One region of the Halomonas sp. hl-4 genome, then DNA from elsewhere that is predicted to be linked to it. Evidence: predicted binding sites of a transcription regulator. Region 1 holds the regulator's gene; the other holds the start of a gene.
What was found. Region 1 encodes FliA, which starts transcription of late flagellar genes. Its sites were predicted from a motif close to CTAAAGTTNNNNNNNNNNCNGCCGATA; they were not measured.

Region 1 (5,353 bases):
GCTACTCGGATGCCACCTTGAGCGTCAACGCCACCCAAGGCGTATGCGATTTGCCGTGGCTGGAAATGCGCGTTGAGCTGGACGCCGCCCAAGGAGAAAGCCGGGCGGTCGATCTGGTACCCGCGCGATTACGCGTCGATGAGCGCGAACGACTCAACAGCGTTGCCGAATTTATTACCGAGCGCGCCGATAACGGCTTTTATGCCCACTTTTATTTAAACGATATCGACGCTTTAATCGCCGACATGAGCGACGGTGAGCGGATATTCCTGGGCTTTGATCAAGGCGATGAAGAGCCTTGGTATATGACGTTTAGCCTGGAGGGCGCAGGGAAAGCGCTGGCGCGCATGCAGGCCCTGTGTCAGCAGGCTTCGTAAGGGTTGTAAGAGGTTATTTACTCGCGCGCTGACGGTTGCCTAAGCACAAGTTCAACCCGTCGATTAGCGGCTCGTCCCTGCGACGTGGCGTTGTTTTCTATCGGCTGGGTATCGGCATAGCCAACGGCGCGCATGCGATCAACATTGAGCCCTTGGCTTTCTAAATGGCGAACCACCGCGATGGAACGAGCTGATGAGAGCTCCCAATTGGATGGGAAGCGCGAGGTCGCAATGGGCACATTGTCGGTATGTCCTTCGACGGATACCTGCCCTTCAAAGGCATTCAATACATCCACTAGGCTGGCAATGAGATCGCGGCCCTGACCGGTAAGCTGCGCCCGCCCGCTATCGAATAACAGCCTATCGTTGATGCGCAGCGTCACGCCTTCCTGGCCTTGGGATACGTCCACCCCGGGGATACGAATGCCGTCGAAGCGAGGTTGCACGCCACTATGCCGCGGCTGGATACCGGCGGCCAAGGTGGCCAGGGGCAGGTCTTCGATAGCGCCGGGAGACACCTCGGCGACACTGCCGGCGGCACCCTCGTCGTTACCGCCGGGCGGGGCCAAAGAAAGCAGCAATACGAACAGGGTAAGCAATAACGTCAGCACGTCCAGGTAGCTGGTTAGCCAACCATCATCCTCTCCACCCGTTAGCAGCGGCGCCTCTAAGGTCTGTCGCGTATCCCTGTCTAACATGGCCGCTACCCTTTGGCAGCAGCACTTGTGCGGGTGCGCGGCTTCTTAACGTCAGGTTCACGGATTTCGTCATGGTAATTAGCGATGAACGAATTGAGCGTTTCTTCGATAAAGGAAGGCAACCGGCGCTTGGTAATCAGTGAAATCCCTTCCAATACCATATTCATGGTAATCAGCCGTTCTTCGGTGCGCCGCTCCAACTTTACCGCGACAGGCTTGAACACCAGATTGGCCAGCAAAATACCATAGAAGGTCGTCAGCAATGCCACCGCCATACGCGGGCCAATGACGTCAAGATTGCCGGAATCCATGACTTCCAGCATATTGACCAGGCCTACCAGCGTGCCAATCATGCCAAACGCCGGTGCATAAGTGGCCATGGTTCGGAAAATTTGCGCTTCCGCATGCTCGCGCGCTTTTAGCCGCGCAATACGCCAGCGCAGCATATCGAAGATTTCGTCTTCTTTGGTGTTGGCGATAACCAGTTGGATACCGGTACGTAAAAACGGGTTGCGGGTATGTTCAAGCTCTCTCTCAACGGCGCGAACATCGCCCTTAAACCATAGCCGCGACATGGAAACCAGTTCGTTGATATCGTCACGCACATAGGTATTTTCGCGGCGAAAGACAAGCCCGACCAAACGCACCACACGGAGCACTTCTTTAAGTGGATAGCTGATAAAGGTGGCGGCAAGCGTACCGGTGACCACGATAGCGAGCCCCGGTAAATTGAAGAAGCTTTCCGGCGATTCAGCAGTAAAAAACAAGACGCTTACCAACAGCAGGATGCTGGCACATATACCGATCAGCGTCGATGGATTCATGTCGTGCTCCTTAAAGCATTAAATACGGGACGCGTTAGCGCGGGGTGTTGAAACAGCAGCGCGTTCCCCGCCGTTTTTGCCGTCACGACTACGCCGAATCGTTTAACTTTGCGCGCAGGCGACTCACCGCTTGGCTATGCAGTTGGGAAACGCGTGATTCAGTAACGCCCAACACAGCACCTACTTCTTTTAAATTCAATTCTTCTTGGTAATACAGCGCCATAAGCAGCTTTTCACGCTCGGGCAATGCCTCAATGGCGGCCACTAGCGTTTCCCGCTGTTGGCCATCTAGCAAATGATCGAACGGCGAACTACTCGCCTCACGGCTATACGGCTCACTGCCATCGGCCACCAACTCTTCGAAGGGCAGCAACTGCCCACTATTAGTGTCATGCAGCAGTTGCTGATAATCGCCGAGCGGCATATCCAACGAGGCCGCAATTTCTGCTTCTTCAGGGGCGCGCCCCAGCGATTGCTCCAATCGCCTGACAGCCTCATCCACGGCCCGGGCAGAGCGCCGGACGCTGCGGGGCAACCAATCGCGGGTGCGCAACTCGTCCACCATGGCGCCGCGAATGCGCTGACTAGCAAACGTCGCAAAGGTAGCGCCCTGAGTGGCATCGAAGCGTCCTAGGGCCTCTAATAGACCCATCATGCCCGCCTGGATTAAGTCGTCCAGCTCAATGCTGGCTGGCAACCTGACTTGAAGCGTCAAGGCCTGACGTCTTACCAGTGGCATGTACTCCGTCATCAGCTCACTTTGTTCGATCCTGCCTTGTGCTGTATACATCCTCTTGCCTCGCGGCTAAACCACCTTGACTCACTGATAATTTATAATCATCTGCAACCCTTTAATGCTGACGGGCCGCTGCCCTGGCCGTAGCGCAAACTGAAAATGCAGCGGCGTTGTCGCACCTAGCCCTGATAAAGCACGGGTCTCCCCACGCATCCCTGATAAAGGAACACAACGCTCAGGATGACATAGCCAGGACTGAAGCGCTGCCCCGGGGGGATGCTGGTATTGCCATTGGACGCGCTCAATGACCGCCGTCGGTGCGGCGACACCCGCTGGGGGACGCGCCGTATCACTGCGGCTGGCGCGGTCGCTCATGGCCACCGTAAGCCCCGGCACTTGCGTGACCCAACTGCTGGACGCCGCCTGAGCTAACGAGCCAGTCCCCACTGCTAGTACCAAAATGCTAATTACATAACGCCAATAGCCTAGCATGCTTGGTTCCTTTTCATGAGCGAATTAGCCCCGTTTATTAGGCGCTTTACAGGCGTTCGCCGCGCTCAGCGGGCCAACAATAGCAGCTCGATGCCTAAATAGTTCTTGGCCGCCTGCTGTAGGTTTTCCAACAGACCTTGCCTGGGCAAATTAGGCTCGTGCAACGCCAGTAGACGCTGCGGGCCGTTATGCTGGCTTAGCTGTTTCAATACATGGTACATGCGCCCAAACGCATCGGCATCGCTGTGTATCCATAGTGCCCAGCGACGATGATCCTGGCTAAGTCGTGCCAGTTCGGGCGCATCCGGCATCACAATACGAATATCCCAGTCGGCTGGGTCCTTGGCCCAGGCGCGTCCCAATGCAGCCCACTGGCCTAGCCGCGCGCTAACCTTACGTACTTGAACCGGCCCAGCGTTGGGCAACCCAATCACCATTAACGGCGTTTTCGGTACAGGTGGCCCGACGGGCGGCATCATGGCCGCTGCGCTGGGTACAACAGGCGACCGGTAGGCCATCGGCCGGGGCGATTCCGTTGCCTCAGGGGGCGCTTCATCGCCCCGCTGCTGACGCTGCAGGTCGGCCCACTTGCGTAGCCCGGCGGCTTGGTCATGAGCGCTCATACCAAGCCCTCACGGTGAACGCCACCCAGCTGGCGGATCGCATCACGGGCCATAAAGGCATACACCAGAGCATCGAGCAGCGCTGTATCGCGCCGCCGCCGACGGCTGCCCAACAAGTTCAACACGTCACTATGCAATGCACTGGCGGCCTCATCGTCAGCGCAGTCGAGATGCCCCGCCACGGCGGCGATACCACTGGCCATCAGCAATCGCACCTCTGGGCTTACCTCACCACTGTCGGCATCTTTTAACTGTTGCCAGGCACGACGGGTCATTGCTGAAAGCCCTTCGCTTTGCAGTTGGGTCACCAACAGGCTCAGCACCTCATTGCCCAACCGCGCAGGTGTAAGCCAATAACGCCGCGTGACTACCTTAGCACTTTCCGGATCGCGCACTTCGCCGTACCACGCCAGCAACTCCCGTCCGTCTTGATCGCTGACTTCGGCATAGGCCGTCCACAGGGCCATCGGCTGGCCACGGAAACGCACGTTAACGCGGTGGTTGAGCGTGCTTTCCACAAACAATTGGCGTAGCGCATAGCGTTCGCCGTGCAAGTGTACCCTGAGGGCTGGCGGGGCCAAGCTGACCCAGGTCAAGTATTGGCGCTCCAGCCAGGACAATGCCTCGCTGTCGGGTAAGGCAGGTAATAAATGGACCGCGACACCATCGCGCTCACTAAAGTTTGCCATGCGCGGCTGCCAACCGGCTGGCTGACGGTGCTGTAGCCAGGGCAGCGCCATCCAGGCGCCATCTGCATCGAGCCCTATATCGGGCATTGCCCAATCACAGCCACGTTCATTGCGGCGTGGCGACCACGTCATGCCCAGCATGCGCTGGGGCGGCGGGTACCCCTCCAGAAGCTCGTCCAGTCGCTGATCCTGCAACACGCTGGGCAAGTTGGCGATGTCCCAGACGCCTTCCAGCCGGTCAAAGCCCGCCAGCCGCTCGCGCAACTGGGCAAACAGTGACGACAGACGGCGGCCCTGGCCCAGCACATCCCGCGACCAGCGCGGCATGCTAATCGGCGAGGTAGTCATGGGAGCGCTGCCTACCTGCGCGGCGGCTGTGTTCAACGCCTGGTCGACTAGTGCAGCAGGATCAGCCACCGCCATATCTTCGGGTACCTGCTGGCCATAGGAGCCAAACAGCACACGCATGCCATGGCGCATGACAATATCCAGGATGGGCGCCAACCGCCCCGCTTCATCCTGCTTGGTGATGATGCAATCATCCAGCTCAGCACCCGCCGCTCGGGCGGCTTGACGATAGCGCAGCACCACCTCTTCGAGGGTTTCCGGCTGACTGGCGGCATTAAGCAGTAGCACCAACCTGACGTTGGAACGACCGCCCTGCAGGTGGGCGATCTGTTCGATCACCCGCTGGTCGCGCTGGCTCATTCCCACGGTATCGATAATCACCCACTGCTTTCCCTGCAGGCGACCCAACAGGTCGTCGATGGGTTGTTCCGCATCCAGCGCGTACATGGGGATATCAAGCAAGCGCGCGTAGATGCGCAGTTGCTCATGGGCGCCGATACGGAAGCTGTCGGTGGTTACCAAGGCGACCGGGCGAGTACCGTGGCGCATCACAAATCGGGCCGCCA
Region 2 (5,353 bases), 570 kb from region 1:
CCATAAGCTAGGGGCCACCAGCACACGGGCACGGCTGTATGGGCCGCGCATATCACTGGTATTGGCCGTCACGGTCACATTGTTTAACGCGCTTCGCTGGCTACCCATACGTCGAGTGGTGTCCCGCAGTACTGCTGGCCAATCAGCCCGGGCTTCGACCACTTCTAGTTCAATATCAGGTCTTTCCCGCTCAAATTTTTCCGCCAGTTGGACAAATACGCTGGCACCTTTTTGCCAACTGGGGTTAACAAACAAGAGACGCTTGCGTTCATGGTGATCCGCGATAAAATTAGCCGGGTCAATGAACTTGCCTACAGGCTTCGCGGTATAGCCCACCGTTTTACGATACATGGACGCCGTGGCCTGACTGTCGGTGAGAATCAAATCCACATCGCGGCACCAGCGCGAGGCTTTATAGTTTCCATTTGCTAGATAGGAAGCGACAGGAATACCACGATTGCGCGCCTCATCGGCAATCAATAAATCTAGAGTCTGACCACCGTAAAACCAAACTATATCTGGCTTAAAGGAATCTAACAGGTAAAGGTACTGCCCATACCAAAGCCCTTCTTCATGTGTCGTAAAATGATTACGATTGTGGCTATAACTCACCACCAACTGATGCGTTAACGTTCCATCTTCTGCTTCAATCAATTGATGGAGGTAATCGTTTAGATTTGAAAACTGCTCTTTGAGTCGCCCCATACCTTTGGCATTATCGAATACCGTCGCCCCTAGCACCTGAACCTCATAGCCATGAGCCACGAGCTGTAGCAACATTTGCCGCACGGTCATGCTGGCACCGCTAGAGGTATCCAATAAGCAGAAAGGATTTGCCCAGAGTATGCGGGGCTTGCGTTTTTGAGTAGCGGAGGTAGATGAGGTTTTAACCATGAAGCGGCTCACAAAAAATGGACGGCAATATACCTAGCATACTGCGTTAGTGCGATAAGCAAAGGCACGAATGCGCTAGTATTTGAGTAGGTGTTCTCACAATTGGAATCAATCAGAGACTGGTGTGAGCTTGAATGTATGGTTATGCCTTTTTTTGGCAACAAACTCAACGACAAGCTTAACCACAAAAAACGGGGCCTTGGGCCCCGTCGTTACTCTCGTTCGAAACTTTTTCGGCTAAGTTATTAGCCCAGCAGAGACAGCACAGACTGAGGCGTCTGGTTGGCCTGCGCCAGCATAGAGGTACCGGCCTGCTGGAGAATGTTTGAGCGCGTCATGTTAGACACCTCCTCTGCGTAATCGGCATCTTCGATGCGCGAACGAGCTTCAGATAGGTTGGTGGACGTCGTTGCTAGATTATCAATTACTGAATCAAAGCGGTTGAGAGTAGCACCCAACTCCGCACGGTTGGTGTCCAGGGTTTCCGTAGCAGCATCGACGGAATCAATTATATTCTGGAAATCATCGTGCGTAACTGCACCAGAATCTCCAGACCCTGAGATTATAGAAGTATCGCCATCGGCAATAAGGGCGCCACTAGAGCCCGATTGCAGACCAAGATCGCCGCCGGTAGTAGCATCGACTGTGTTTACCGAAATAACATCTTCATCAGCAGTGTTAGAACCAACCTGAATGCTAAGGCTACCACTACTATTCAGCAAATCAGTGCCGTTAAAGTTGTTGCTTTCAGCAACACGGTCAATCTCGGCCAGGCGCTCATTGATTTCAGTCTCAATGGCTGCGCGGTCTTCTGCGGTATTGGTATCGTTGGCACCTTGCACCGCCAGCTCACGAATACGCCCCATATTATCGTTGATTTGATCAAGACCGCCTTCCATGGTCTGCACCATTGAGATGCCATCGCTAGCATTACGGCTAGCCTGGTCCATGCCTTTGATCTGCGCGCTCATTTTGTTGGCGATAGCTTGACCAGCGGCGTCGTCAGAGGCGCTGTTGATGCGCAGGCCAGAAGACAGGCGCTCTTGAGATTTGGCCAGCATAGACTGCGAGTTGGACAAGTTATTCTGGCCGATCAGGGCAGTAATATTAGTGTTGATTACAGACATGTGAATGCTCCTCGAAATTTAACTGGCCTTATGGCCTGCTTAGCGGCGCTTGCATCGCCGTTATTATAATTAACGGCAGTTCAGCCAGTTTCTTTAGAAAAAATAATTTTTTTATGTAAATTAATGTAACTCGCTTAGTTGCTATTCTGCATACCACTCATCATGCTGAACTGCTGAGATAAATAGCTGCTCATGGAGTTCATTTGGGCGATCATGCCATCCAACTGCCCAAACTGCTTGCGGTAGCGCTCTACGCTTCGCTCGATACTGTTTTCCATACGCAGTTTGCGTTCATCCAGGCTTTCAATTCGGAGCTCAGCACTACTCAACGAGCTTTGAATAATGCCCTCATCCGCCGTGATGGTTTCAAGCGTTGAATTTAATCGCCCTGCAAAGCCACCTTCCTCCGTATCACCCGCAAAAAAGGCGGCTAGCCCCTCAGGGTTACTGGCTACAGCGTCATCTAGCTTGGTTTCATCAACACTTAACCGCCCACGCTCATCAATGGCAATGCCCAGTTGAGAAAGGCGTGATATATCGCTGGTACCAAAATTCTCAGTGATATCCCGGCGTAGGCGCTCTTCAATCGTACGAACGGTGCGGTCGCCCACTAGCTCGCCCGAAGTTTCGCCTTCACCGTTGTAGGCGGTCATTCGGCCAACCGTGGACTTCATTTCATTGTAGTTACTGACAAACTCATCAATGGCTTCTCTCAGCGCTTCTTCATCACGCTCAATCATCAGCGATACGGGGTTATCAGAGACAGCTGTGAGGTCAAGTGTTACCCCTTGAATAGCTTCTTCAACCTGATTGGTTTTACTGGTGATCGCAATACCATTTACATCCAACTCAGCATCTTGCCCCGCACGAAGCGTGGCATCATCCATATTGAGTTGATCCAACCCCTCAAAGCCAATGATAGAGGCTTCTTCCCCAGTATCTTTTGTGCTGAGCGCCAAGCGATAGCCCGACCCATCGTTAACGATGGAGGCGGTGACACCAGCTTCTGCATCTTGGTTAATTTGGTCTCTCACATCTTCGAGCGTGCTGCCTGCGGCAACCTCAAGGGTACGAGTGCTTAGTGGCTCGGCATTTACGTCTAACTCGCCGCCGGTATACGTTGCCCCGAAGTTCAGGGTCAAGGTGGTATCAGCGGTTGCCACCACGGTACCTTGCGCCACGCTACCTGAAGCAACGCTGCCTGCACTGGCAAGCTGGGTTACGTTAATATTATAGCGGCCTGCATTAGCGGTTTCGCTTGCGGTCGCTATCACGCCGTCTCCATTGACAGTGGCTTTTTGCTGCTTAAAAGAAGCAATATCGTTCAGCGTGGCGACAGCGTCTTGCACTCGGCCCATTGCGGACTGAAGGCGTCCATAGGCAGAAATCTTGCTTTGCTCATTGTTTTGGCGCTCGATTATCGGTGTAAGCTTTTGTCGCTCCGCCGACTGGAGCTGATCCAACAAGCCGTTGAGATCAAGGCCAGAACCAACGCCGAGTGAGGTAATGGTTGCCATGTTGGACAGCTCCTAGTGAATTTATGTTGAGGTAGATGGCTTAATTAATCGGCACCAACCGCGATAACTTTAGGAAAATCTTCCAAAACGAACAAAAAAAAGCCCGACATTACATGCCGGACTTTTTTACTGCGGATATTTAACTATTTATCAGCCTGATAGCTGCACCCATTATTACCCAAGCTGTTCAGTCAGGTAAGCGCTTGTCTGGTTCATGTCGCCTACCATGCTATCCAGGGCAGAGAATTCCTCACGGTAACGCTCAACCGTTGTATTGATACGCTCCTCGGTGGTTGAAAAACGCTCACCCAGCCGCTCTAGCTGGTTTTCAGAAGACGTGATAGCGCCTTCCAGCCGACCATTAGTGCCAATTTGCTGTTCAATCGCGGTGCTTACCTGGCCTGCCAAGCCGCTGTTTTCGCTATCACCGGCAAAAAAGCTGGCAAGTTCATTGGGCTGATTGGCAATCGCGCTGTCTAGTTCGTCCTCATTGATAGCAAGCGTTCCATCGAGCTCTAGCGAAATACCCGCATCAGACAGAACATTGAAACCATCACCGTCCACCACGCTGCTGAGTGCTGTACGCAGGGAGGACTCAACGGCACGGGTAGCATTATCGCCACTTAAATCAGCCGCTTCACCAGATTCAGAATCAAAGGCGGTTAGCTCGCCAATAGTGCCTTTGAGAGCATTATAATCGTCAACAAAAGCAGTAACTTGCTCACGAATCGAATCGCTATCCTGCTCAACCGTTACGGTGCTTGAAGAACCTGCTTCGGTTAGGTTCAGGGTAACTCCCTGAATTGCATCTTCTACTTGATTAGTAGGGCTCGTGATATCAATACCGTTAACGTTAAAGGCAGCATCTTCGCCTGCCTGCACAACCTGTGCATCGCTTGTTTGCGCATCGGCTGAGAGGATATCGGAAAAGTTGGTGCTTTCAATACTGGAAGCTGCACCGGTTTCGGTTGAATTCACAGCCAAGCGGTAGCCATCACCGTCGTTAACGATGGAGGCATTCAGACGGCCATCACTTTGGGTGTTTACAGCGTCGCGCATGTCTTCCAGTGAGCTACCATCTGCAATATTGATAGGGTCGATATCACCTTCGGCCAAGTTAAACGAAAGCGACTGATCACCATCGATAACCGCTTCGTCGGAAGTATCTAAACGCTCAGTAACCAAGCTGCCTGCAGAGGCAAGTTGATCGACCTGAACATTATATTGACCCGGCTGGGCATCTTCGCTACTGACCGCGCTAACACCACTGCCTTCAACATCTGTCGAGAGACTTTCAAAAGTGGCAGGGTCATTCAGCTTTTCAGCTGCACTTTGAAATTGCGAAAGGTCGCTTTTCAATTGTCCATAGGCAGAAATTTGCGCTTCTTCCGTCTCAGCTTGCTGCTGGATCGGTTCAAGCTTTGCCTGCTCTGATTCTTGTAGCTGGCCGAGTAGTCCGTTCAGGTCTAAGCCCGAACCAACACCGAGTGAAGAAATAGAAGACATAACAACATGCGCCTTGTCTGATGCATTTTACTGCGCTAACCATCCCAGTACTTCTATTACGCCTTGAAGCCTCGCGCAGCACTTACTTCTCGTATTACCTAAACCCGTCGGCTTATTTATAAGTAACTTTAACTACCATAGCCTTTTTTTCGTAACGATGTGTTTCCTCACCGTGAATGTTTGCTATTAGCAGAAGTTAACTACGCCGCCCTACCCCAACATACATCAGCCCCGCCGCCTCCGCAGCGCTGGGGGTAAACAGGTTGCGCCCGTCCACCACCAGTCTGTCACTCAACTGGTTAGCCAGCC

Region 2: fliD (flagellar filament capping protein FliD) is a predicted target of FliA. The motif match lies at 3,585-3,611, and genes of this name have one in related genera.

What each region holds. Positions count from the first base shown of each region.
Region 1 is NZ_LT907845.1:2,798,750-2,804,102, reverse strand. Features, by position in the region: gene CPH17_RS13280 (hypothetical protein) at 1-377, shown strand, start outside; gene CPH17_RS13275 (OmpA/MotB family protein) at 395-1,075, opposite strand; gene CPH17_RS13270 (motility protein A) at 1,081-1,899, opposite strand; gene CPH17_RS13265 (RNA polymerase sigma factor FliA) at 1,988-2,689, opposite strand; gene CPH17_RS13260 (flagellar protein FlhE) at 2,720-3,127, opposite strand; gene CPH17_RS13255 (hypothetical protein) at 3,193-3,750, opposite strand; gene flhF (flagellar biosynthesis protein FlhF) at 3,747-5,353, opposite strand, start outside.
Region 2 is NZ_LT907845.1:3,367,724-3,373,076, reverse strand. Features, by position in the region: gene CPH17_RS15865 (CDP-glycerol glycerophosphotransferase family protein) at 1-780, opposite strand, end outside; gene CPH17_RS15860 (flagellin N-terminal helical domain-containing protein) at 1,140-2,021, opposite strand; gene fliD (flagellar filament capping protein FliD) at 2,156-3,538, opposite strand; gene fliD (flagellar filament capping protein FliD) at 3,713-5,044, opposite strand; gene CPH17_RS15845 (UDP-glucose dehydrogenase family protein) at 5,241-5,353, opposite strand, start outside.